One region of the Paenibacillus sp. EKM10P genome, then DNA from elsewhere that is predicted to be linked to it. Evidence: a T-box and tRNA genes for the amino acid it is inferred to sense, from the RefSeq annotation. Region 1 holds a T-box; the other regions hold tRNA genes.

The links. A T-box is a leader RNA that pairs with one kind of tRNA and senses whether it is charged. The one in region 1 lies ahead of argS (arginine--tRNA ligase), so its partner is inferred to be a tRNA-Arg.
Region 2: it has a tRNA-Arg gene. The T-box ahead of argS (arginine--tRNA ligase) is inferred to sense a tRNA for this amino acid. The anticodon was not compared.
Region 3: it has a tRNA-Arg gene. The T-box ahead of argS (arginine--tRNA ligase) is inferred to sense a tRNA for this amino acid. The anticodon was not compared.

What each region holds. Positions count from the first base shown of each region.
Region 1 is NZ_JAALET010000005.1:163,095-170,672, forward strand. Features, by position in the region: gene HFE01_RS15280 (ABC transporter ATP-binding protein) at 1-116, shown strand, start outside; gene HFE01_RS15285 (ABC transporter ATP-binding protein) at 116-2,206, shown strand; gene HFE01_RS15290 (S-layer homology domain-containing protein) at 2,319-3,287, opposite strand; gene argS (arginine--tRNA ligase) at 3,564-5,288, opposite strand; T-box leader at 5,348-5,606, opposite strand; gene HFE01_RS15300 (four-helix bundle copper-binding protein) at 5,684-6,013, opposite strand; gene HFE01_RS15305 (MogA/MoaB family molybdenum cofactor biosynthesis protein) at 6,278-6,793, shown strand; gene HFE01_RS15310 (nicotinate phosphoribosyltransferase) at 6,858-7,578, opposite strand, start outside.
Region 2 is NZ_JAALET010000012.1:103,842-111,419, forward strand. Features, by position in the region: gene thiD (bifunctional hydroxymethylpyrimidine kinase/phosphomethylpyrimidine kinase) at 1-61, shown strand, start outside; gene thiE (thiamine phosphate synthase) at 58-747, shown strand; gene HFE01_RS21700 (winged helix-turn-helix transcriptional regulator) at 1,159-1,500, opposite strand; gene HFE01_RS21705 (arginase family protein) at 1,605-2,516, shown strand; gene HFE01_RS21710 (hypothetical protein) at 2,652-2,906, opposite strand; gene HFE01_RS21715 (LacI family DNA-binding transcriptional regulator) at 2,972-3,940, opposite strand; gene HFE01_RS21720 (6-phospho-beta-glucosidase) at 4,128-5,471, shown strand; tRNA gene HFE01_RS21725 (tRNA-Arg) at 5,689-5,762, opposite strand; gene HFE01_RS21730 (magnetosome magnetite crystal formation protein family) at 5,938-6,231, shown strand; gene HFE01_RS21735 (hypothetical protein) at 6,541-6,900, opposite strand; gene asnB (asparagine synthase (glutamine-hydrolyzing)) at 7,064-7,578, shown strand, end outside.
Region 3 is NZ_JAALET010000006.1:193,771-201,348, forward strand. Features, by position in the region: gene gpmI (2,3-bisphosphoglycerate-independent phosphoglycerate mutase) at 1-973, opposite strand, end outside; gene tpiA (triose-phosphate isomerase) at 975-1,727, opposite strand; gene HFE01_RS16620 (phosphoglycerate kinase) at 1,787-2,968, opposite strand; gene gap (type I glyceraldehyde-3-phosphate dehydrogenase) at 3,091-4,101, opposite strand; gene HFE01_RS16630 (sugar-binding transcriptional regulator) at 4,194-5,231, opposite strand; tRNA gene HFE01_RS16635 (tRNA-Arg) at 5,492-5,563, shown strand; gene clpP (ATP-dependent Clp endopeptidase proteolytic subunit ClpP) at 5,774-6,370, shown strand; gene HFE01_RS16645 (PdaC/SigV domain-containing protein) at 6,486-7,578, opposite strand, start outside.

The DNA.
Region 1 (7,578 bases):
GACGTATTATTGAGGAAGGAACCCACAATGAGCTGCTTCAAGCTGACGGATGGTACCGACAACAATATGAACGGCAACAAGTGGAATCTGATCTGACCTCAGGGGAGGTATCCTAATGAAACTCAATATCGGCAAAAGGCTGTTCCAGTATGCACTGACGAGCAAAGCGGGTTTTATTGCCGCTCTCATCGCCCTGGCTATTGGAGTAGCCGCTGAGCTGGCCGGTCCCTTCATCGCCAAAACGATGATTGACGACCACATGCTCGCTATTGAAAAACCATTTTATGAAACGACTAGTGTGGACGGCACTATAAGTTATGCTGGAACCCATTTTAAACGTGAAGATCGCTTTGAGGCCGGGGAGACCAAAGGGCGCGAAGCGAGGATTTTACAAGTCGGCAGATCTTTTGTATTTGTCGATGGTTCCGTCCAGGTAGCGGATGGTAACCGATCCTTTACGAACGGTACGCTGACCGTGACACGCGGCTCCGACACCTTTCGTTATAAAGCTAAGGCTCTAACGGCTGATGAGCTGTATAGCTTTTACAAACCGGAAATGCCCGGCATTTTTCAGCTGATTGGGTGGTATTGCTTCTTTTTAGTCGTTTCGATTTTTGCCGAGTTCGGCAAAACATACTGGCTGCAATCCTCGGCGAACAAAGTCATTCAGAAGCTTCGGCTTGATCTCTATGCACACATTCAGCGCTTGCCAGTTTACTTTTTTGATAACTTACCCGCAGGCAAGGTCGTATCCCGTGTTACGAATGACACGGAGGCAGTCAAAGATTTGTTTGTGGCTGTACTCTCAAACTTCACTTCAGGGATTGTAACGATGGCAGGGGTATATGTGGCACTCTTTCTACTGGATTTCAGACTGGGTCTTATCTCTCTATTTATTGTACCGTTGCTGATCTTATGGATTGTATTGTACCGCAAGGTTGCAACCCGCTATAACACGATCATCCGATCCAGGCTCAGCGAGATTAATGCGATTATTAATGAATCCATTCAGGGGATGTCCATTATTCGTGTATTCCGGCATCAGAAACAAACACAGCAAGAGTTTGAAGAGTTAAATGATGACTATATGAAGCATCAGAATAAAATGCTGAATTTGAACGCTTTTACTTCGCACAATTTGGTCAACGTGTTGAGAAACCTCGCCTTCGCTGTCGTGTTGTGGTATTTTGGATCTGCGGCGCTTGGCACTACAGGTAGTGCGATATCACTAGGGGTATTGTATGCCTTCGTCGATGTGCTGGGTCGATTGTTCCAACCTATAACGGGGATGGTCAACCAGCTCGCCGTACTGGATACTTCCATCGTATCCTCAGGACGCGTATTTGAATTGATGGACGAAACTGGAGAGCCGGTGACAGATGGTACGATGCCGCGTTACAAAGGCCAGGTAGAATTTAATGATGTTTCCTTTGCCTACAAAAAGGATGATGTGCTTAAGCATATTTCCTTTACAGCACAGCCCGGCCAAACGGTTGCTCTTGTCGGGCATACCGGATCAGGTAAGAGCTCGATTATCAACCTGCTATTCCGGTTCTATGATCCGCAAAAAGGAACGATCACCATTGACGGAACGCCTGTCAAAAGTATTCCTAAGCAATGGCTTCGCCATCATATGGGTATTGTGCTTCAAGACCCATATTTGTTCACAGGTACGGTAGCCTCTAATGTCAGTCTCGGAGATAGTAGAATTACGAGAGAGCAGGTGAATAAAGCGCTGCATGACGTTGGAGCCGACAAACTGCTAGCCCATTTGCCCCAAGGATTTGATGAGCCTGTTATTGAAAAAGGCAGCACCTTATCCGCCGGGCAACGTCAGCTTATTTCTTTCGCTCGCGCGTTAGCCTTTGATCCGGCCATTTTAATTCTGGATGAAGCTACCGCCAATATTGATACCGAAACGGAAGCGCTCATCCAATCTGCTCTTGAAGTGCTCAAAAAGGGACGTACGACCTTTATCATTGCCCACCGTTTGTCCACCATTCGTAGTGCAGACCAAATTTTGGTGCTGCATCGGGGTGAAATTGTTGAACGGGGTAGCCATGACGAGCTTATGGCCCAGGGTGGACGTTACTTCCAAATGTATCAGCTTCAGTCAGGAACGGTTGCAGCAGAATCTGCATCTTCCTCAGCTACACCTTCTGCGCAAAATGACTTGCTTACAGGTAAAGTCGCATTTAAAGCTTAAATAATACTAGAGCCTGGGGCTAACAATTAATATTTAGCATGAAAAAGCCAGCGGTCTCCATTCATATTGGGGACTCGCTGGCTTTATTTTATATATGACATATCTTGTCGTTTTATTTAGCTACAGACGTGCCTGTACCTGTGGGAGGAAGCACTGTTCCATCGACTGCTTTGAGCGTAACCTTATACTTACTGTCTACCAATGTACTGGTATGGGTATCCGTAATGACTTGAATGTTCATTTCACCCGGTTTTGGACTCGTCAGCTTGTAGTAAATGACTGCATTCGTTTCATCTACGTAGTCGATGTGATCCACTTCAATGCCATAACCCGGATTAGGTGCCTGCAGACGAGTGATGGTCACTTTGTTCTGCTGGTCATTCGCCTTCTCTATGCTCATACTAATATTGGTTTGTTGAGCCGGGTCTACAGGCTCAGCTGGATTTTCCGGAGTGGCTTGCACCGGTTTATGATTTTGTACAAACTCGGATGCATGATAGACCATTTCAGCTGCCTCCATCCGCGTTACTTTACGATCCGGGTTAAAGTTACTCTTTTCATCCAATGTTGCAATTTTGGTCAACAAAAGAAATTGAACTGCTTCGTTCGACTCTTGGTCTAATTTTTTGCCATCTGCTATGTTAATAAGCATACGGACCGTTGGATATTCCCCCGTTGCACTCACTGCTTTATACAGAATATTCGCGAATTGCTCCCTAGTCATGCGGGTACTTGGATCAATATCCGGTGACAGAGGGATTTGGTGCTGGACTGCAATCCGATAGGAATCGGCATACCATGCGGAAGTCGGAATGTTTGCAAAGGAGCCCGTTGTAAAATCAGGCATAACCTGAAGATCCATCGCCCGAACAACCAAGTGTACTCCTTGTGCATACGTGAGCGTTTGATCCGGTGCAAACTTATCCTTGGTTATCCCTTGAATAATTCCTTTGTTCTGAAGTGAACTTACGATCTTCTCCTGCTCAGCTCCCTTTATATCACGAAAGGCAGAAGCCGACGTAGCCACAGCCAATGAACAGACGACAAGCAGCGCAGCTGCCACGCTTTTATTTTTGATCATGAGATACACCTCCATGTTTACTTTGCTTCTATACTTACGGACGCAATAAAACCATCAAATGTTTCAAATATGCACAAATTGGTTGCAAAACATTGGAATACCCTGCGATTAGTGTAACCCGTCTTGCTCTTTTCTGCTCACCATCTCCATGCAAACCCAAAAGTGTCTATGATAGTTTTCCTTTTGCAGCGCCTTTTAGAGAAAAGAGCTAATTCGCAGTAATTTTAGCTAGCAAAAGCAGCAGTGCACCTAACAAAAATACCCACTTGTGGTAGCTTACATCCGGTTAGGGGCTTTCAGTCCAAGAAGTCGCAGTGTACTTGCCAGCATATCTGCAGTCTGTTCCGCCAACTGAATGCGCCACTGTCCACCATCGACAATCCTTTCCTTAGCATAAAAACGGTTGAACGCCTGTGCTGTATCCAATGCAAATCTAGCAATAACCGAAGGTTCCAGTTGCTGAGCAGCACGTATCAGCTGCCCGTGATAGCGATCCAACTGCTTAAGCAAGGCCCAGCCTGCGTCACCCAGCATTTCATCCGAAACGATATTCCATTCAGGAGAATGCCCTTCTTGACCAAGGACGTTGTCACTGGAATTAGAATCAACCTCAGCGCGAGCGCGAGCTTTCTCCAGAAGGCTGCGTATACGCGCATGGGTATACTGCACATAAGGGCCAGTCTCACCTTCGAAGGTCAATGCCTCCTCCAACGAAAAATCCACTTCATTCAGACGGTTATTTTTTAAATCGCCAAAAATAATCGCTCCGATGCCGACATCTTCTGCTATTGCCTCTTGTTCCAGCAAATTGGGATTCTTCTCCGTAATAATGGCTTGAGCACGCGCTACAGCTTCATCCAGCACTTCCTCCAGTCTCACCACCTTGCCGCGTCTTGTGGACATTTTTTTGCCTGCAAACCGCATTAAACCAAACGGTACATGCTCACATTGCTCTGCCCATGCCTCCCCTGCATGCTTGAGCACCGCAAATACCTGTTGGAAATGTAACTTCTGTTCCCCGCCAACGACATACAGCAGCCGATCAGCCTTCATCACTTCATGACGATAAATCGCTGTTGCCAGGTCACGGGTGGGATAAATGGTGGTCCCATCCTTTTTCAAAATAAGACATGGTGGCAGCTGCTCGTCTTCCAGACGAACCACAAGTGCCCCATCACTTTCCTCCAGCAGTCCTTTTGCTCTTAATTGGGCAACAACTGCCTGCATCTTATCATTGTAAAAGCTTTCCCCCAACACATGGTCAAACGAAATGTTAAGACGTTGGTACATACGATCAAATTCACCCAGACTGACTTCAACAAAAAACTCCCATAGTTGTTGAGCCTCAGTATCCCCGTGCTCCAAACGTCGGAACCACTCGCGGCCTTCATCCTCCAAAGACGGGTCATGCTCAGCCTCCTGATGAAAACGGACATATAACTTCAATGATTCCCCGATCGGATCCTGTTGTAGCTGCTCTTCATTGCCCCATCTTTTATAGGCCGCAATTTGCTTGCCAAATTGTGTCCCCCAATCCCCTAGATGATTCACACTAATCGGTACATATCCGGTTTCACTAAGTATGCGATACAAGGCGGCACCGATAACAGTAGAACGAAGATGACCGATACCAAATGGTTTGGCAATATTGGGCGAGGACATATCAATTACTACTCGCTGTCCATGCCCAATATTGGGCTTGAGAAACTCAGTCTTGCTCAATTCAGCTAGCATAGGTGGAATATGAACAGATCGATCCAATGTAATATTTACATAGGCACCCGATGCTGTAGCGGTTAGACCCGCTTCATGGCTTACTAGCTCTGCCAATTCCATTGCAATATGCTGTGGAGACTTTCGAAATTTCTTAGCCAGCACAAAACAGGGAAACGCCACATCTCCCCATTCAGGCTGCGGAGGCACCTCGAATAAAGATAAAACTTCTTTCTCCTCCAAGCCCGTATGAGCTAAAATAGCTTGGGTAGCAATCATCAACAACATGTTCCTCTCTCCTTCTTTTTATAGGATCTAACAAAAAAAGCCCTCGTCTCTTGATATAATCAAGAGACGAGAACTTCGATATCCCCGCGGTACCACTCTTCGTAAATCGGTTGTGTAGATAAAGCTAGCTTACACAAATCGCGATTTCACTCCATTGACAAATAACGGTGTCAGCCGGGTTGATCTACTAGAAGTTCTTATCGTTGGATCAACCGTCTCCCGGGTGCGCTTCACATCGGATTTCATACCGGCTTCCACCTCTTCCGGCTCGCTGTAATGATACGGTTCCGTTGCTACTCTCCCGTTCCTTGACGTTAATTCCCACCATTATACAAACCTATTTAGTAGAAAGCAACCTTTTATTCCCTCTTCAGGGACTAGTTCTGTATATGTAATTACACTGCCACCAATTGGCGACAAGCCTCAACACAATGACGGCAGGCCTCTGCACAATGTTTGCAATGATTATGGGAATGCTTGCTGCATTCAGCAGCACATACCTCACAGGCTTTGGCGCATAGCTCACAGATTTCCTCGGCAAAATCCGTTCCGCGCTGCAACATTTGAGCAGCAAACCCACATATCTCTGCGCATTCCCTACTCACTCGAATACATTCACGCAGCATAGCTAAATCATATTCCTTCAAACTTGCTACATAGCATACATTGCAAGCGTTCATACATTCCAGGCAAGCATCCACGCATTTTTGGTATGAATGATTCATAATACAATTACCTCCCAGTTGTTGATCCTGCTGTACTATTACCCGCTGAGCCTTGAAATTAATCAATTGATGTTCGCGCTTTCAACAAAATAAACCCAGAAAATCCCGACTTATGTAAGGAAGTGTACTATATTCCAAGGTGCAAGCGCAAGGATATTAATCACATAACTTTTTATCCCTCGTTTCTGACTTGCATCCAGTCGGTCATTCCTCTATTGTAAAAAAAGAATATGCTTAACCATGAATCAAGGAGTGAAGATTGTAATGAACATAACATCTGTAGAGGAGCACCGACGGGAGTCTCCGCAGCAGGTTAACTGCATGGTCGTGACCGTCTCTGATACACGAACCATGGAAACCGATACTGGGGGCCGACTGCTCAAGGAACTACTAGAAACGAATGGATATAAGGTTGTTCGATATGTTATCGTCAAAGACGACTATGAGGGTATCCGGCAGTTGGTAACCGAAGCTGCAGCACATGAGGACATCGAGGCTGTACTTTTAACAGGTGGTACTGGCATTTCTCCGCGTGATACTACATATGAAGCCATCTCCTCTTTACTGGATAAGGAACTACCTGGCTTTGGTGAAATCTTCCGTTACTTAAGCTTTGCTGAGGACATTGGATCAGCAGCTATATTAAGCCGGGCTGTAGCGGGTACTGTGGGCCAGACAGCTGTGTTTTCTATGCCTGGCTCCCGCGGAGCCGTTCGTTTGGCAATGGAACGCATTATTGTTCCTGAACTGCGACATGTGATGAGAGAAATTTATAAATAAGCTCCTATTCCACACATGCGCCGACACAAAAAGGCACCCCATATGAATGAGGTGCCTTTTCACATTATTCTTTTTCTTCAACTTCGGGCTGCATGTAGCTATCAATCAGCTTTTGCTTCAGCTCCCATACCTTCTCACTAAGATTAACACGATAAATTTCAGGATTCAGCTTCCGCAAATATTCTGGCCAAAACAGTTTCAACTGTGAAGCATGATAGGCACGAATTTCATCCAGTTCGGGAAGCTCGTATACCTTCTGTCCATTTATAAAAATAGGTTCAAGCATCGGTACAGCTTCGTAATTTTCAACATACTTCTTCATATATGGATGCAAAGGGTTAAACAGCTTCAGGCGCTTACCATTGCGCGGACGTTCTTCATCCGGGAAAGAAATGTAATCAGCTACAGCTCTCCCTTTCTTCTTATCCACAATGCGGTATACATCCTTTTTGCCTGGTGTAGATACTTTTTCCGGGTTACCCGAGATCTTAATCGTCGGCAGCATTTCACCGTCTACTTCCCGCTCAACCAGCTTGTACACTCCGCCTAATGAAGGTTGATCTGAAGCCGTAATCAGCTGTGTTCCTACACCCCATACATCAATACGTGCACCTTGGGCTTTTAGATTGAAAATCGTATTTTCATCCAAATCGTTGGAAGCAACAATTTGTACGTAATCCAAACCTTCGGCATCCAGCATTTCCCGGGCCTGAATAGATAGATAAGCCAAATCACCGCTATCCAAACGGATGGCATTCATACGCTTGCCTTGACTCTCCAGCATC
Region 2 (7,578 bases), on a different contig from region 1:
CCAGGGACACGGTCCAACCAATCATTGGGCCTACCGCCGTCGTCAGGAGATACTCCAATGAGCGGTCGAATATTACCTGAGATCATGCGCCGGCATTTACAGATGTATCTGGTTGTTGGAAGCGTGAACTGCCTCGCGGAACCAAATCGGGTCGTGCAGGAGGCTCTTGCTGGCGGCACAACCATGATCCAGTTCCGGGAAAAGGGCCGTAGCGCGTTAACAGGGGTGCCTATGTTTGAACTTGCGCGTCAGCTACAAGATCTGTGCCACCACGCTGGTATCCCCTTTATCGTCAATGACGATGTGGAGCTGGCTCTTGAGCTCAACGCCGACGGTGTTCACATCGGTCAGGACGATGAATCGGCTGATTCTGTGCGTACGCGGATCGGAAACCGAATCCTTGGCGTCTCCGCCCATACGATTGAGGAAGCTCGTCGAGCCATTCTGCAAGGTGCGGACTACCTCGGCGTCGGCCCCATCTATCCCACCATCTCAAAGGATGATGCTCATGCGGTGCAGGGTCCAGCCATTTTGCATGAGATGCGCAAAGCGGGAATTGATCTGCCCATCGTCGGGATCGGTGGCATTACGATAGACCGTGTGGAGGAAGTGGTAAGTGCGGGTGCCGATGGTGTAGCGGTGATTTCGGCTGTGACGCAGGCAAAACAGATTCGAGCTGCTGCAGAGGAACTAAAGAAAAAGGTAGTGCTAAGCATCAAACATCCGGGGATGTCCCAAAAGCTATAAAATGCTATGTCCCTTCCTTCACCCCATTATGTCACTTTTATTGTTTACGCAAGAGCCTCATTTCCACTAATAAAGTAGAAATGAGGCTCTGTGTTGTCATAAAATTAATCTTTTACAGCTTGATTTCTTGTGTTCTTTTTCTCAGCAATAAGTAATCCTAGCAAAATGTACCCCCTGTACAATATCCCCATGAACAGAACAATACCAACGATTGAAACAAGAATAAGTAGAATATTCGCTACAAATAAAATAATTGCCATAGTCAAAAATATCCCCCCCAAAAGATACTGATTTTTAAGCTTCCTATCCCCAGTACACTTGAGCTTGTAGAATACCTGATTAACTATAAATATATGTCAATCGTCTTTTCTAATATTCGTATAGCATTCGAAAGCAATTAAAAAACGAAACTTAATTATATTGATTTTTGGTTCCCCATTCACATAACCCTTCCAAAACAGGCAATAGTGTTTCCGCTTTTTCTGTAAGACTGTACTCAACTTTAGGTGGAACTTGGGGGTACTCTTTCCGATTCACCAGACCATCCGCTTCCAATTCTTTTAGCTGTGAACTCAATGTTTTATAAGTAATAGCTCCGATTTGTCTTTTCAGATCATTAAAGCGAACCACTTGGTTTTCGGCCAGAAGGTAAATAATAACCATTTTCCATTTACCACCAATAACTGACACTGTATAACCAAAAGGTGTATCTTGAATGTTTTTAACTTTACCTTTAAATTCAGCCATACTCATATTCACACTATCCTTTCGGGTAGTACCTATCAAATTAGTGCGTACTACGTTTTTATTTGCGTTCAGTTTATACTAACCGTAATTTGAAGTAAAGGAGAGAAAATATGACTAAAACAATACGCCTGTTAATGCCGCAATGGCAAGGAGGAAACAATCCTAACTACTCTTTTGGAGCTGAACTGCTGGCTTGGCTAGCCCCAGACAATGATCAACCCCTTATTCATGTTCCAGTTCAAGCTTATGATGGAACTCCGCTTGCCAACGAGAACGGTATGTATGGGAGAAAACAGCTACTTGAACAATTAGAGGCTGCTCAACATATCATTGACGCTCATAAGCCAGATCGCATTGTAATGTTTGGTGGTGACTGCTTAGTCGAACAAGCCCCGTTTGCCTATTTGAACGAACGATACGGTGGAGAATTAGGGTTAATTTGGATCGATGCCCACAGTGATTTAGTTAGATATGTAGGCTATGATAACGGACATACATTACCGCTTGGAAATCTATTGGGAGAAGGAGATGAGGAGTTCGCAAAATATGTGAAATTACCTCTTAAACCTGAAAAAGTCTTTATCGCTGGTTTAGCAACTCCTACAGAAGAAGAAACAAAAGCATTTTCAGAAACATTTCAAAAACTAGGTGTTACTACTATAGAAACAGATGCTGAAGTAATTCAAAGATTAGGGATTCGAACTGCTGGAACCAAAGAGTTAACGATCAGTACCGGATCAATAAAAGAGTGGATTAAAGAAAGCGGCATCAAGCACCTGGCGATTCACCTTGATTTAGATGTACTTGATCCAAAAGCATTTCGTTCTTTATTATTCGCCAACCCTGAAGCTCCCTATAATCTTTCTCCTGCGGGAACAATGCAAATACCTCAACTACTTCATCTGATTAAAGAACTATCTGAAGAAACCGATGTAGTTGGGTTAGGTATAACCGAACATATGCCGTGGGATTCCATTAACTTAAAGAATCTGCTTGGGGAAATACCTATTTTGAATCATTAATTCTACTTACGATCTATACATGTTTTTTTGACTTAATTTTCGAAATGGAATTATTAGAAATTCGTTTGAATTAGAGTATTGTGTAAAGAAAGGACTCCTGGGGATTTATGCTGTTATGGAGTCCTTTTTTATTTTTTACTTTTTATTTTCATTTATTAATTTTAGTACTGGATTAAGGAACTCTTCAAAAAAGAAGTCGCCTCCCTCACCCGGAGTTAGTGCTTTATTATGATCAAAAGATTCGAAATCTTCTGGTACCGAAATATGATAGAGCGTGCCATTTTCCATTAATTCTCCTAAATCCTTATAAGCATTTGTTGGACGTGCAAAGCAGAGAACCCTAGAATTCTCAAGTATATATAAGTGAGTATCAGTTAACCTATATTGCATAAAATAACACCTCAATTATGTGACTTGAATAGCTCAGCACCGGATAAAAAGGAATACTCAGGAGATCAAGTAGTCGCTCGCTCTACTAATTTGAATTCCAAGGGATGTAATTCTTCATGAAGCCCCTCTAGGGCATTTCGAATCATAATGAATGCATTTTCCGCTTGCTTGTCAATCGGGTAATGAATGGTGGTTAAATCAAGCAAATGCGAAATTTCGGTGTTATCAAAGCCCACCACTGCAACATTACTCGGGATAGAAACACCGAGCCTACGTGCTTCGGTCAACAGCCCTGCAGCCAAATAATCGGTAGAACAAGCGAAGGCATCAGGCTTGTTGGATTGTTCGCCCCACCAGTGAGCAATTTGTTCACCCGCTTCTATTGAATTTAAGCCATAAAAATGCGGGAAAGCATCAGCGTTCAAATCATATTTTTTGCAAAAATCATGATAAGCCCGTATGCGCTCCTTCGTATTCAATCCCCTCATATTCCCATATACATTCACAATGCTGCGATAGCCTCTGGCATACAGATGCTCCAGCGCAAGCATGTACCCCTGATACTGGTCCATAAATACAGACGGGATTGCCTCAATGTTTACACGCTGCCATGTCACAATTGGACCATATTGGGTGTAGTGCTCAATCACACTCCACTCATTGACGCGAATCATACAGACCAAGGCGTCCAGTTGCTTTCTCCGCAACATTTCCAGTGCTTCAAGCTCCCGCTCCTTCTCTCCATTCGTAATAAATAGTGCCATATTAAAACCATGCTCCTGGGCATAGGTTGTAAATCCACGCACAAATGAACCCAATGAATCATTAAAAGAAATTGAAATAATTCCTATGAGCTTGGTCATGCCCTTTTTTAATGAAACCGCATTCAAATTAGGTACATAATCCAGTCGGTCTATGATCTCCTGTACACGCTGCCTTGTCGGTTCACTTACGTACGGATGGTTATTAATGACACGGGACACCGTTGCCGAGGATACACCCGCCAGCTTTGCAATTTCATGAATATTTGCCACATTTCTCACCTCGTTCTTTCTATTTTAGCATGTTCGTGTTTAGCATGTTTCGTGGCCCCGCCCTATAATTGTCACCTTCCCCAAATAAGTTTTTTAAAAGCGCTTGACCTGTAATGCATTACAGGGATTACAGTGAATTTGAGCTTAAGAAAGCGGTTTTAAAAAACATACTCAGGAGGCACTAACCATGAAAAAAGGCATAAAGATCGCAACTATTGGCGGAGGCTCCAGCTATACACCAGAATTAGTAGAAGGTTTTATCAAACGCTATGCAGAGCTTCCCATCCGGGAATTATGGCTGGTAGATATTGAAGCAGGACGCGAGAAACTGGAGATCGTAGGGGCCATGGCCCAACGGATGGTGAAAGCCGCCGGCATTGATTGTGAAGTACATTTGACACTGGATCGTCGGGAAGCCTTGAAGGATGCCGATTTTGTAACGACCCAATTTCGGGTAGGCTTATTGGAAGCCCGGATTAAAGATGAAAGTATTCCTTTGAAACACGGTATGATCGGTCAGGAAACCAATGGGGCTGGTGGGATGTTCAAAGCTTTTCGTACCATACCCGTTATCCTCAGTATCGTAGAAGATATGAAAGAACTGTGTCCGAATGCATGGTTGATTAACTTCACCAACCCTGCGGGCATGGTCACCGAAGCAGTGCTTCGTTATGGTCAGTGGGATAAAGTCATCGGATTATGTAATGTTCCAATCGGCGCGATCAAGAGTGCATCGGCTGTGCTGGACAAACCGGAACAAGAGCTGTTCTTTAAATTTGCAGGAATTAACCACCTTCATTGGCACAAAGTTTATGACAAAACCGGAGAAGAATTAACAGAACAAGTCATCGAAGGACTGTATGCGCCTGGCGCACAACCGGAGAAGGTCGTTGAAAATATTAAGAACATGCGCTTCCTGTATGATCAGGTTCGTCAATTGAAAATGCTACCTTGTCCTTACCATCGGTATTACTATATGACCGATAACATGCTCAAGGAAGAATTAGAGGAGGCCAAAAACGAAGGAACTCGGGGCCAAGTCGTCAAACGTCTGGAAGAAAGTCTGTTTGAATTGTACAAAGATCCGAATCTGGATTACAAACCAGAGGAATTATCCAAACGCGGCGGTGCGCATTACAGCGATGCTGCCTGTGAAATCATCAACTCTATTTATAACAACAAAGGCACATTGATGGTAGTTAGTACGCGTAACAACGGTGCGATTGATGATGTCCCTTATGATAGCGCCATCGAAGTAACCAGTGTCATTCGCGCGCATGGTGCGGAGCCTGTCAACTTTGGCAAATTCCCGCCAGCACAACGGGGACTGCTGCAAGTTATGAAGGCGATGGAAGAGCTGACCATTGAAGCGGCGGTCACTGGTGACTATGCGACAGCACTGCAAGCCTTCACCCTGAATCCGCTCGTTCCAAGCGGCGATATCGCCCAAACTGTACTGGATGAATTGCTGGAAGCACACAAAGAGCATCTGCCGCAATTTTTTGCTCATAAAGAGAAGGCGACAGTATAAAGCCAGAATCAATGATACTGCCAGAACACAAAAAAACTTCCTAATATTGAATTAGGAAGTTTTTGCTATACGTCCCAGGAGGGATACTCTCCCTACGGTCGAGACTGCGAAGTTTATGCTAACGATGCTTAGCTCCGACGTCCCCCCAAGGGGTTCTCATCCCACACTGGAACACAAAAAAAACTTCCCAATATTGAATTAGGAAGTTTTTGCTATACGTCCCAGGAGGGATTCGAACCCCCGACCGACGGCTTAGAAGGCCGTTGCTCTATCCAGCTGAGCTACTGGGACAAAATGATAATCCATAAAACCTTATGTATTCAGTGCATTAATGATTATATCACATTTTGGGCAACTGTCAAAAGCATTTTTTCATTATACAGGAAAGCAGGCTGCAAAAGGAATCATTTGGACGCTAACGGGGTATTATGTACAAAGAACGATGCCAAAAAGGAGGGGTTAATCCGTGAGAGGCCTTTTGTCTTCACTTTGTTATTTTAGCATTTTTTTCGCACCTTTTCTGGTGCCGGTCATTGTGTGGATTGCAGTCCGGGACGAATATGTTCAGGGACACGCGAAAAAAGCCATTTTATCGCACATTTTCCCCATTATTGCGGCGATTCCGCTAGTTTATTTTATTATCACTGCCAATCATGCAGGCTCGGTTATCGGGTTTGTACTGCTATTCGTAGTGGTCTATCTCGGCGTTTTTGTCTATAACATCTACAAAGGGATCATGACGCTGCGTGAAGCGGCCTAATTCAAAAGAAGCCTCTCGCATTCGCAATTTTGACGAATACAGAGGCTTCTTCAGGGTCATTTATAAATGAGCGTTTCTCAGTTTATGACTGTTTATTTATTACCGAAGCGTCTAGGACTTCTTCGCACCTCATGTCTTACATTTTTCTCCATCACTTCTTCCGCGAACTCATTGTTATGAATATAACTGCTGCCTTTGTTTTTCTTATACTTCGCTTTGCCGTCTATGATTTCCCCCTCCTTTCACGCTGATCTGGCGATGGCGCCGGTGTCCAAATTAACAAAAGCCGAGGTAGTGCACACCATATCCTCATGCCCCGAACTCCTTGGCAAACTCTGTACTAAGCTGCCCATAGGAGAGCAATTCCCTTTTGAACTTTTCCCGTTCCTCACCAGCGGTAATGTGCGTAGAGTCCGTAAAAGCCTTGTCGGTCACTTCTTCAAATGCCGAATGCAGATTATTGTCATACCAATCCAGCTCCAGATCGGCATCATTGCGGATGATCCGTACCATGTCATAATCAGGCTGACCATCCTTCTGATTCGTAGCTGTGATATAAACCAGCAGCTCCGGGTCATCTGCGGCACCGGGACGCACTTCTACCTCAGCACAGCGCACTCCGTCAAGTTCAGTGAAGCGGCGTATTTTGGCATCCTTGATGTAGTACATTGTCTCCCTCCTTCCTCACATGTAGGCGGGTTGCCCCATCTGTAGTTTTCGGAACGGACAGACATTTTATGCTTCTTTTCGGCATATATACTGATGAACTGGGGATTTAGTTTTTGATTCATTCCAACACTGGATGAACACGACAAAGAGAGGATGAATAGACATGTGCGGAATTACAGGTTTCATACAGTGGAACGGAGATTTAATGCATCAATCTGAGCTGCTGCTAAATATGACGCAAACGCTCTCCGATCGCGGACCGGATGCTGCGGGTACCTGGATATCCAATCCGTGTGCCTTCGGACACCGAAGACTAAGCGTAATGGACCCGGAAAACGGCGCTCAGCCCATGATCCGGCAGCTTGAGGATATCACTTATACGATTGTATATAACGGGGAAATATATAACGCGCCTGAGCTGAAAAAAGAGTTGCAACAACGCGGGCATTTTTTCCGTACACAATGCGACACAGAGGTACTGCTCGAATCCTATATCGAATGGGGCCCGGATTGTGTAGATCGGTTGAACGGCATTTTTGCGTTTGCGGTCTGGGATAGTGAGCGGGAGCAGGTATTTCTGGCACGAGATCGACTGGGAGTGAAGCCGCTATTTTATAGCCAAACTGAAGATGTATTTGTATTTGGCTCCGAACCCAAAGCCCTACTCCAGCATCCAGC
Region 3 (7,578 bases), on a different contig from region 1:
TTTGTACCAGCACTTCGCCAAACGTGTTGTCCAGGTTTTTCGGTTCATAGGCAACAAAGCCTCCAACCGTTTCACTGAACAAGGTCAGGCAAACAAAGTGCAGATTTTTAGGCCATTGTGGCCCACGGTCAAAACCACGGAAATCTTCATTGGTAAATACTTGAGACAATTGAATCGCACGGTCAGGACGGAAATTCAGGAATACGACAGAGTCATTGCTTTCAACCAGCCCTACAGGGCTTCCATCAGCCTTCACAATAACAGTTGGCTCCACGAATTCATCGAACACTGATTTTTCATACGATTCCTTCAATGCTTCGAGTGGGTCGGTATATTGAGGACCTTCACCGTATACGATTGCACGGTAAGATTTCTCAACACGTTCCCAACGTTTGTCGCGGTCCATTGCATAATAGCGTCCTTGTACGGTTGCAATTTGGCCAATGCCCACTTCCTGAATTTTAGCGACCAGTTGTTGCATAAAGCCTACGCCGCTATCAGGCATAACGTCACGTCCATCCATGAAAGCATGAATGTACACTTCGGTTAATCCTTCTTTTTTAGCCAGATCCAGCATAGCGAACAGATGGCTGATATGGCTATGCACACCACCGTCGGACAGAAGTCCGTACAAGTGAAGTTTAGTGTTGTTCTTCTTCGCATGCTGCACGGCTTTAACCAATGTTTCATTGTCGAAGAACTCGCCTTCACGGATGGACTTCGAAATACGAGTCAAATCTTGATATACGATTCGGCCTGCGCCGATGTTCAAGTGACCTACTTCGGAGTTACCCATTTGTCCTTCCGGCAGACCCACCGCTTCACCAGAAGCCGTCAAAGTAGTATGTGGATACTGTTTTAAATACCGGTCGTAATTCGGTTTATTGGCCTGTGCAACCGCATTGCCTTCCACAGTGTCACGCAGTCCGAATCCGTCCATAATAATTAAAGCTACCGGTTTTGGTGCTGTCATCTTACTTCGCCCCCTCAACAAGCGCGATGTACGACGCCGGTTGAAGACTGGCACCGCCCACGAGCGCGCCGTCGATATCGCTTTGACCCAGGTACTCAGTAACATTTTCAGGTTTTACACTACCACCGTACTGAATACGTACAGCATTTGCTGTATTTTCATCATACAGCTCTTTAATCAGACTACGGATGTAGGAAATCACTTCATTCGCATCCTGCGAAGTGGAGGATTTGCCTGTTCCGATGGCCCAGATTGGCTCATAAGCAACTACAACTTGTGCCGCTTGATCTTTAGCCAGACCAGCAAAGGCTGCTACAGTTTGCACTTTTACAACTTCTTTGGTTTGACCTGCTTCACGGTCTTCCAGCTTTTCGCCTACGCATACGATTGGTGTCAGGCCATGACGGAATGCTGCATGAACCTTTTTGTTCACCGTTTCGTCTGTTTCGTTGAAATACTCACGACGCTCGGAGTGTCCGATCACAACGTAGTCTACGCCCAGATCTTTCAGCATTCCGCCGCTGATTTCACCTGTAAATGCGCCATCTTCTGCAAAGTGCAGGTTTTGTGCGCCGATTTTAATAGATGTACCTTTTACTGCTTCAACCAGAGCAGGAAGATTTGTAAATGGAGCACAGATAACGCTCTCCACTCCTGCAACCTCTGCTTTACCTTTGATCTCTTCGATGAAGGTTTTAGCTTCTGGTACGGTTTTGAACATCTTCCAGTTACCCGCGATAATCGGTGTTCTCAATGGTTTCAACTCCTAACTATTAGGTGCCCTAAAGCCTTTATTACGCGTAATGCGTTTGATTATTTATCGTTAAGTGCAACAACACCCGGAAGTGCTTTGCCTTCCATGAATTCCAGGGATGCGCCGCCGCCAGTGGAGATGTGATCCATTTTGTCAGCCAAGTGGAATTTTTCAGCCGCAGCCGCAGAATCACCGCCACCAATGATGGTGTATGCTTCTGTTGTAGCACAAGCTTCCGCTACTTCACGAGTACCGCCAGCGAAAGGCTCGATTTCAAATACACCCATTGGTCCATTCCAAACAACCAATTTGGAGTTTTTGATAACATCTGCATAGATTTTACGAGTTTTCGGTCCGATATCCACGCCTTCCCAATCTGCAGGAATGCCGTCGATGTCCACAATGTTCGTGTTCGCTGTAGCGCTGAAATCGTCAGAAATAACGATATCCACAGGAAGGTAGAAGTTTTTGCCAAGCTTCTTCGCTTTTTCAATAAATCCAAGAGCTACGTCCAGTTTGGATTCATCCAGCAAAGATTGACCCACTTCATGACCTTGAGCTTTGAAGAATGTATAAGTCAAACCGCCGCCAATAATTACGTTATCTGCAATGTTCAGCAGGTTGTCGATTACGTCGATTTTGTCTTTTACTTTGGAACCGCCAATAATGGCTGTAAAAGGACGATCTGGATTCGACAGAGCTTTACCAATGACAGACAACTCTTTTTCCATCAGCAAGCCGGAAACAGCCGGAAGGAAATGCGCGATACCTTCTGTGGAAGCATGAGCACGGTGTGCTGCACCAAATGCGTCATTCACGAAAATGTCAGCCAGTTCAGCAAATTGCTTCGCCAGTTCAGGATCGTTTTTCTCTTCTCCTGGGTAGAAGCGTACATTTTCAAGCAATAGCACATCGCCGTTTTGCAGTTCAGCCACTTTCCCTTTAACAGCCTCGCCAACTGCTTCGTCTACCTTAACAACAGGCTTATTAAGCAGTTCTGACAAACGCACGCCAGCAGCAGTCAGACGCATGGATTCAACGACTTGACCCTTTGGACGTCCAAAGTGACTCGCCAAAATAACTTTTGCACCTTTTTCAATCAGGTAGTTAATGGTTGGCAAGGTTTCGCGAATACGCTTGTCATCGGTAATTTTACCATCCTCAACCGGAACGTTAAAATCTACACGAACAAACACCCGTTTTCCATTCAGTTCTATATCACGTACGCTCTTTTTGTTCATCTCCATATTCCTCCGCACCCTTATAATTTTACGAAACAGGAATTTAAGGCACATTTTGATATATAAAGAGCGGAAACAATAACACCTGTTTCCGCTCTATGATGTTGCTCGATAAGGAATTCTTATTTAGCCAATTTAGCGAAGTATTCCAACGTACGGATCAATTGTGCAGTGTAGGACATTTCGTTGTCGTACCAAGCTACAGTTTTAACCAGTTGTTTGTCGCCAACAGTCAGAACTTTAGTTTGAGTTGCATCAAACAGGGAACCAAAAGTCAGACCTTTGATGTCAGAAGAAACGATTTGATCTTCAGTGTATCCGTAAGTTTCAGGATCGGAAGCTTCTTTCATCGCTGCGTTGATTTCTTCAGCAGTTACGTTTTTCTCCAGAACTGTTACCAGCTCAGTCAGGGAACCTGTTGGTACTGGAACACGTTGAGCTGCACCATCCAATTTACCTTTCAGCTCAGGGATAACCAGACCGATTGCTTTAGCAGCACCAGTAGTGTTAGGAATGATGTTTTCAGCTGCTGCGCGAGCACGACGGAAGTCACCTTTAGCATGTGGAGCATCCAAAGTGTTTTGGTCGCCAGTGTAAGCGTGAATTGTAGTCATCAAGCCTTCAACGATACCAAATTTGTCTTGCAGTGTTTTAGCCATAGGAGCCAAGCAGTTAGTTGTGCAAGAAGCACCGGAAATTACAGTTTCAGTTCCGTCCAGAATTTCATGGTTTACGTTGTAAACGACAGTTTTCATGTCGCCAGTAGCTGGAGCGGAGATAACAACTTTTTTAGCGCCGCCTTTCAAATGTTTCTCAGCAGCTTCTTTAGTTGTGAAGAAACCTGTGCATTCCAGAACGATGTCTACGCCCAGGTCTCCCCAAGGCAATTCTTCAGGGTTACGGTTAGCCAAAACTTTAACTTCTTTACCGTTTACTTTGAAGAAACCGTCATGTACTTCTACTTGTCCTTGGAAAGTACCTTGTGTTGTATCATATTTCAACAGATGTGCCAGCATTTTGGAATCTGTCAAGTCGTTAATTGCTACTACTTCAATACCTTCTACGTCTTGAATACGGCGGAAAGCAAGGCGTCCAATACGTCCGAAACCGTTAATACCAACTTTAACTGTCATGAGTGAGTTCCTCCCAAAGTTCGTTTAGTTTAGTTTTATATATTCAAGACAGACCCGAAAGCCCGTCAAGACAACACAATTAAAAAACCTTATCAATCTCTTAAATAACGGCTTACAATCTCGGCAGCAGCGCCTTCGTCGGTGACAAGAATGTCTTCCTGTCCGAAACGCAATACTGCATGAATAGCAGCAGCCTTGCTCTTGCCTCCAGCCACACCTAACACCGTCTCCGTACGCCTGATGTCCTCCAAACGGAGTCCGAGCGTCAGCATTCTGTGAACAACGACGCCGTCTTCGTTAAAATAATAACCAAACGATTCGGCGACCGCACCCTCATTGCTGATCTGGGCAAAGGTTTCAGGGTCAAGCTTGCGTCTGTGGGCCATTGCTATGGCGTTGCCTATCCCGTGAATGATAATACGACTCTCTCGAATCAGGCTTAATATATCCTGAATATTCGTATCCTCAAGCAAGGAGTTGTAAGCATGATTGCTGAGCAAATCCGGTACATGGAGCAGACGGTATTGAGCGCCGACCTTGCGAGCCATCGTGGAGGCAATTGTATTTGCCTGCATTTCCATGCTCTCTCCCAAACCCCCGCGTGCCGGTACAAACCATCCGCCCTTAAGCGGGCCGTTAGCAGGTAATGCCAGTTGTTCCGCCACATCTGCAATCGTCGTGCCACCTGTTACAGCGACCACGTCCTCGTCATCCATAACACTCAGCAGCGCCTTTGCGCCAGCACGGCCCAGTTCCTGCTTCGCTAACGGTGAAGCATCCGAATCCCCTGGAACGACAACCACCTTCCTCAAACCGTAGGCTTGACGAATCTGATCCTCCAATTGGGACAGGCCGAACAAGTTGTTCGCAATCGGCTCCAGCTGTTCCAGCAGATCCAGTCCTGCTTTGCTCACCTTCATGCCCACACTCTCAATCTCAATTAGCCCTTGCGCTTTAAGGAGATCAGTCTCAGCGCGCAGTACGCGCTCGGTCATATCCAGTGAAGCTGCCAGTGTTCTGCGTCCGATAACTTCGGACAGCATAATCTGATGCAGGATCGTGTACCTTTTTTTCAAAACATCCATGAGGTCGGGCAGAAGCTGCTTCTGTATTTCTAATATCTTTCGCATGCTTTCCACTCCCGCACACTTCTAAGTTCTGTCTCTATGCTATATCTCTAACTGGTCTTAAAATGTCCCGGGATAACTTTTTAAGTCCCACGTATATCTTACCCAATATTTGCTTCACATGCAAGTCTATCTGAACCTATATTTCTCAACTTTTTATGTGAATATGCGCACGTAATAAAAGCTTGCAATTCAATGCCGTATATCATATAATCATCTTTGTTTCCAATTAATTAGTTGGTTGCTTGTAATGATTCATCTTTGCGCCCGTGGTCCAACGGATATGACGTAGGCCTCCGGAGCCTGAGATCGAGGTTCGATTCCTCGCGGGCGCGTCGTTTTATACGATTGGCTAAATGTTCCATATGATGTTTTTAACCAAAAAGAGCGCTAAGCGTTCTTTTTTTTAATCAATAGTTTGACTTTCTTTGACTTTTTGTTTGAAATTGTTTATCATGTGGTTAATACGGTAACAGTTTATAAATAGGGATGTGTATTCGGCATATCCACCAAATCCACTAACGATTTAAGGGAGGTTTTTTGACGTGAGCTATGTTCCTATGGTAGTAGAACAAAGTAACCGCGGCGAACGCGCCTATGACATTTATTCCAGACTGTTGAAGGATCGCATTATTTTGTTGGGCTCGGACGTCAATGACGTTGTGGCCAACTCAATTATTGCACAAATGCTGTTTTTGGCTGCTGAAGATCCTGAAAAAGACATTCACTTGTATATTAACAGCCCTGGCGGTTCCATCACAGCTGGTATGGCCATTTTCGATACGATGCAATACATTAAACCTGACGTATCTACCATTTGTGTAGGTATGGCTGCTTCCATGGGTGCTTTCTTGCTGAATGCAGGTGCCAAAGGTAAACGTTTTGCCTTGCCAAACAGTGAAATTATGATTCACCAGCCACTAGGCGGTGCACAAGGACAGGCAACGGATATCGAAATTCGCGCCCGTCGCATTCTGAAAATGCGTGACAAATTGAACCGCATTCTCTCAGATCGCACAGGTCAACCACTGGAACGCATCGAAAAAGACACAGACCGTGACTATTTCATGTCCGCTGATGATGCCAAGGAATACGGTATTATTGATAAAGTGTTAACTAGCTCCTCTCCAGAAGGTGTATAAGAAAAGTGGTTTTCTTCTGACATAGCTGGTAAATAAAAAGGCTGCCTCGGATTTTCGTATCCGGTAGGCAGTCTTTTTTATTTACTATTAATTTTCAATATATACCTAATCCAGATTATTGATTTTGTCCCGCAAAAGGCTTGCCGCCCTGAGGCAGCAGTTGAGCGAACGAGTAAGTAAACTCCGGAATTCCATAAGCGTATGGCGCATAATCATACAAATCAAACACGATGGTTACTCCACTGTTGGTCACATAAAAATTTTGATCTGCGGCCAACTCTTTAAATTTCTCAAACCCTTCGCCAGCCTGGAGCGCATCAATTTTTTTCTTCAAATCAGCATTCAGGAACTTTTTATAGTTAGGATTTGCCTTCAATACGTCAGACAATTGCAACTGCTTACCATCAGCAAGCGAGAACGTATATCCTTTACGTGCCGTCATACCGTGTGCGCCACCTGTATACGAGTAGTCCTGCATAATCACACTTAGAATACCGTCCTTATTATAGGCAATTGCAAAATCATTTTCGAAATCATACGGTCTTTCTGCTGTAACCTCTCCCTCTGCCACCATCTTTTTGCCTGCTGCCAATACTGTCTCTGCATGCTTTTTAAGCACATTATTAATGGCCTGTTGAGCCTCAGGATTCAGCTGGCTGCCGCTGATTTGCGGATACTTAATCTTATAGGATACCTTTGCATTACTCGAAGCTGGAAGCGTCTGAGATGCAATTGTGATCGGATTTAGCTGGCTTTTACTCAATGTTACTGTTTTCTGAGTTGCATTCCACTGCGCATCGATACCCAGATAGTCTTTCAGCAGACTCATAGGAATATATAGCTTCCCGGCGATCATTTTGGCATCCATGCTGCGCGTGTTGATCCCGTTCACATTGGCATAGGCATCCGAGGAGGAGACCACGATATAGAGCTTGTTGTACCCGCTCCCCACTGTATATGTCCCTTCCTTGGTGTCATAGCTCACCGGAATTCCCAAACTATCACGCAGTGCTGCCACTGGAATCATTGTGTTCCCGTTCACTTGTACACCTTTAGCGGCCAACGTTTTACCATTCCATTGGATGGTGACCCCTGGTTGCTGTGTTGTCGCTTGCTGCTGTTTGGTCGAAGCTGCCTCAATATAGGAAACGGGAACGACCGCAACCCCTGCTAAGATTCCCGCTGCCAGCAGTGCTGAGCCCCATTTT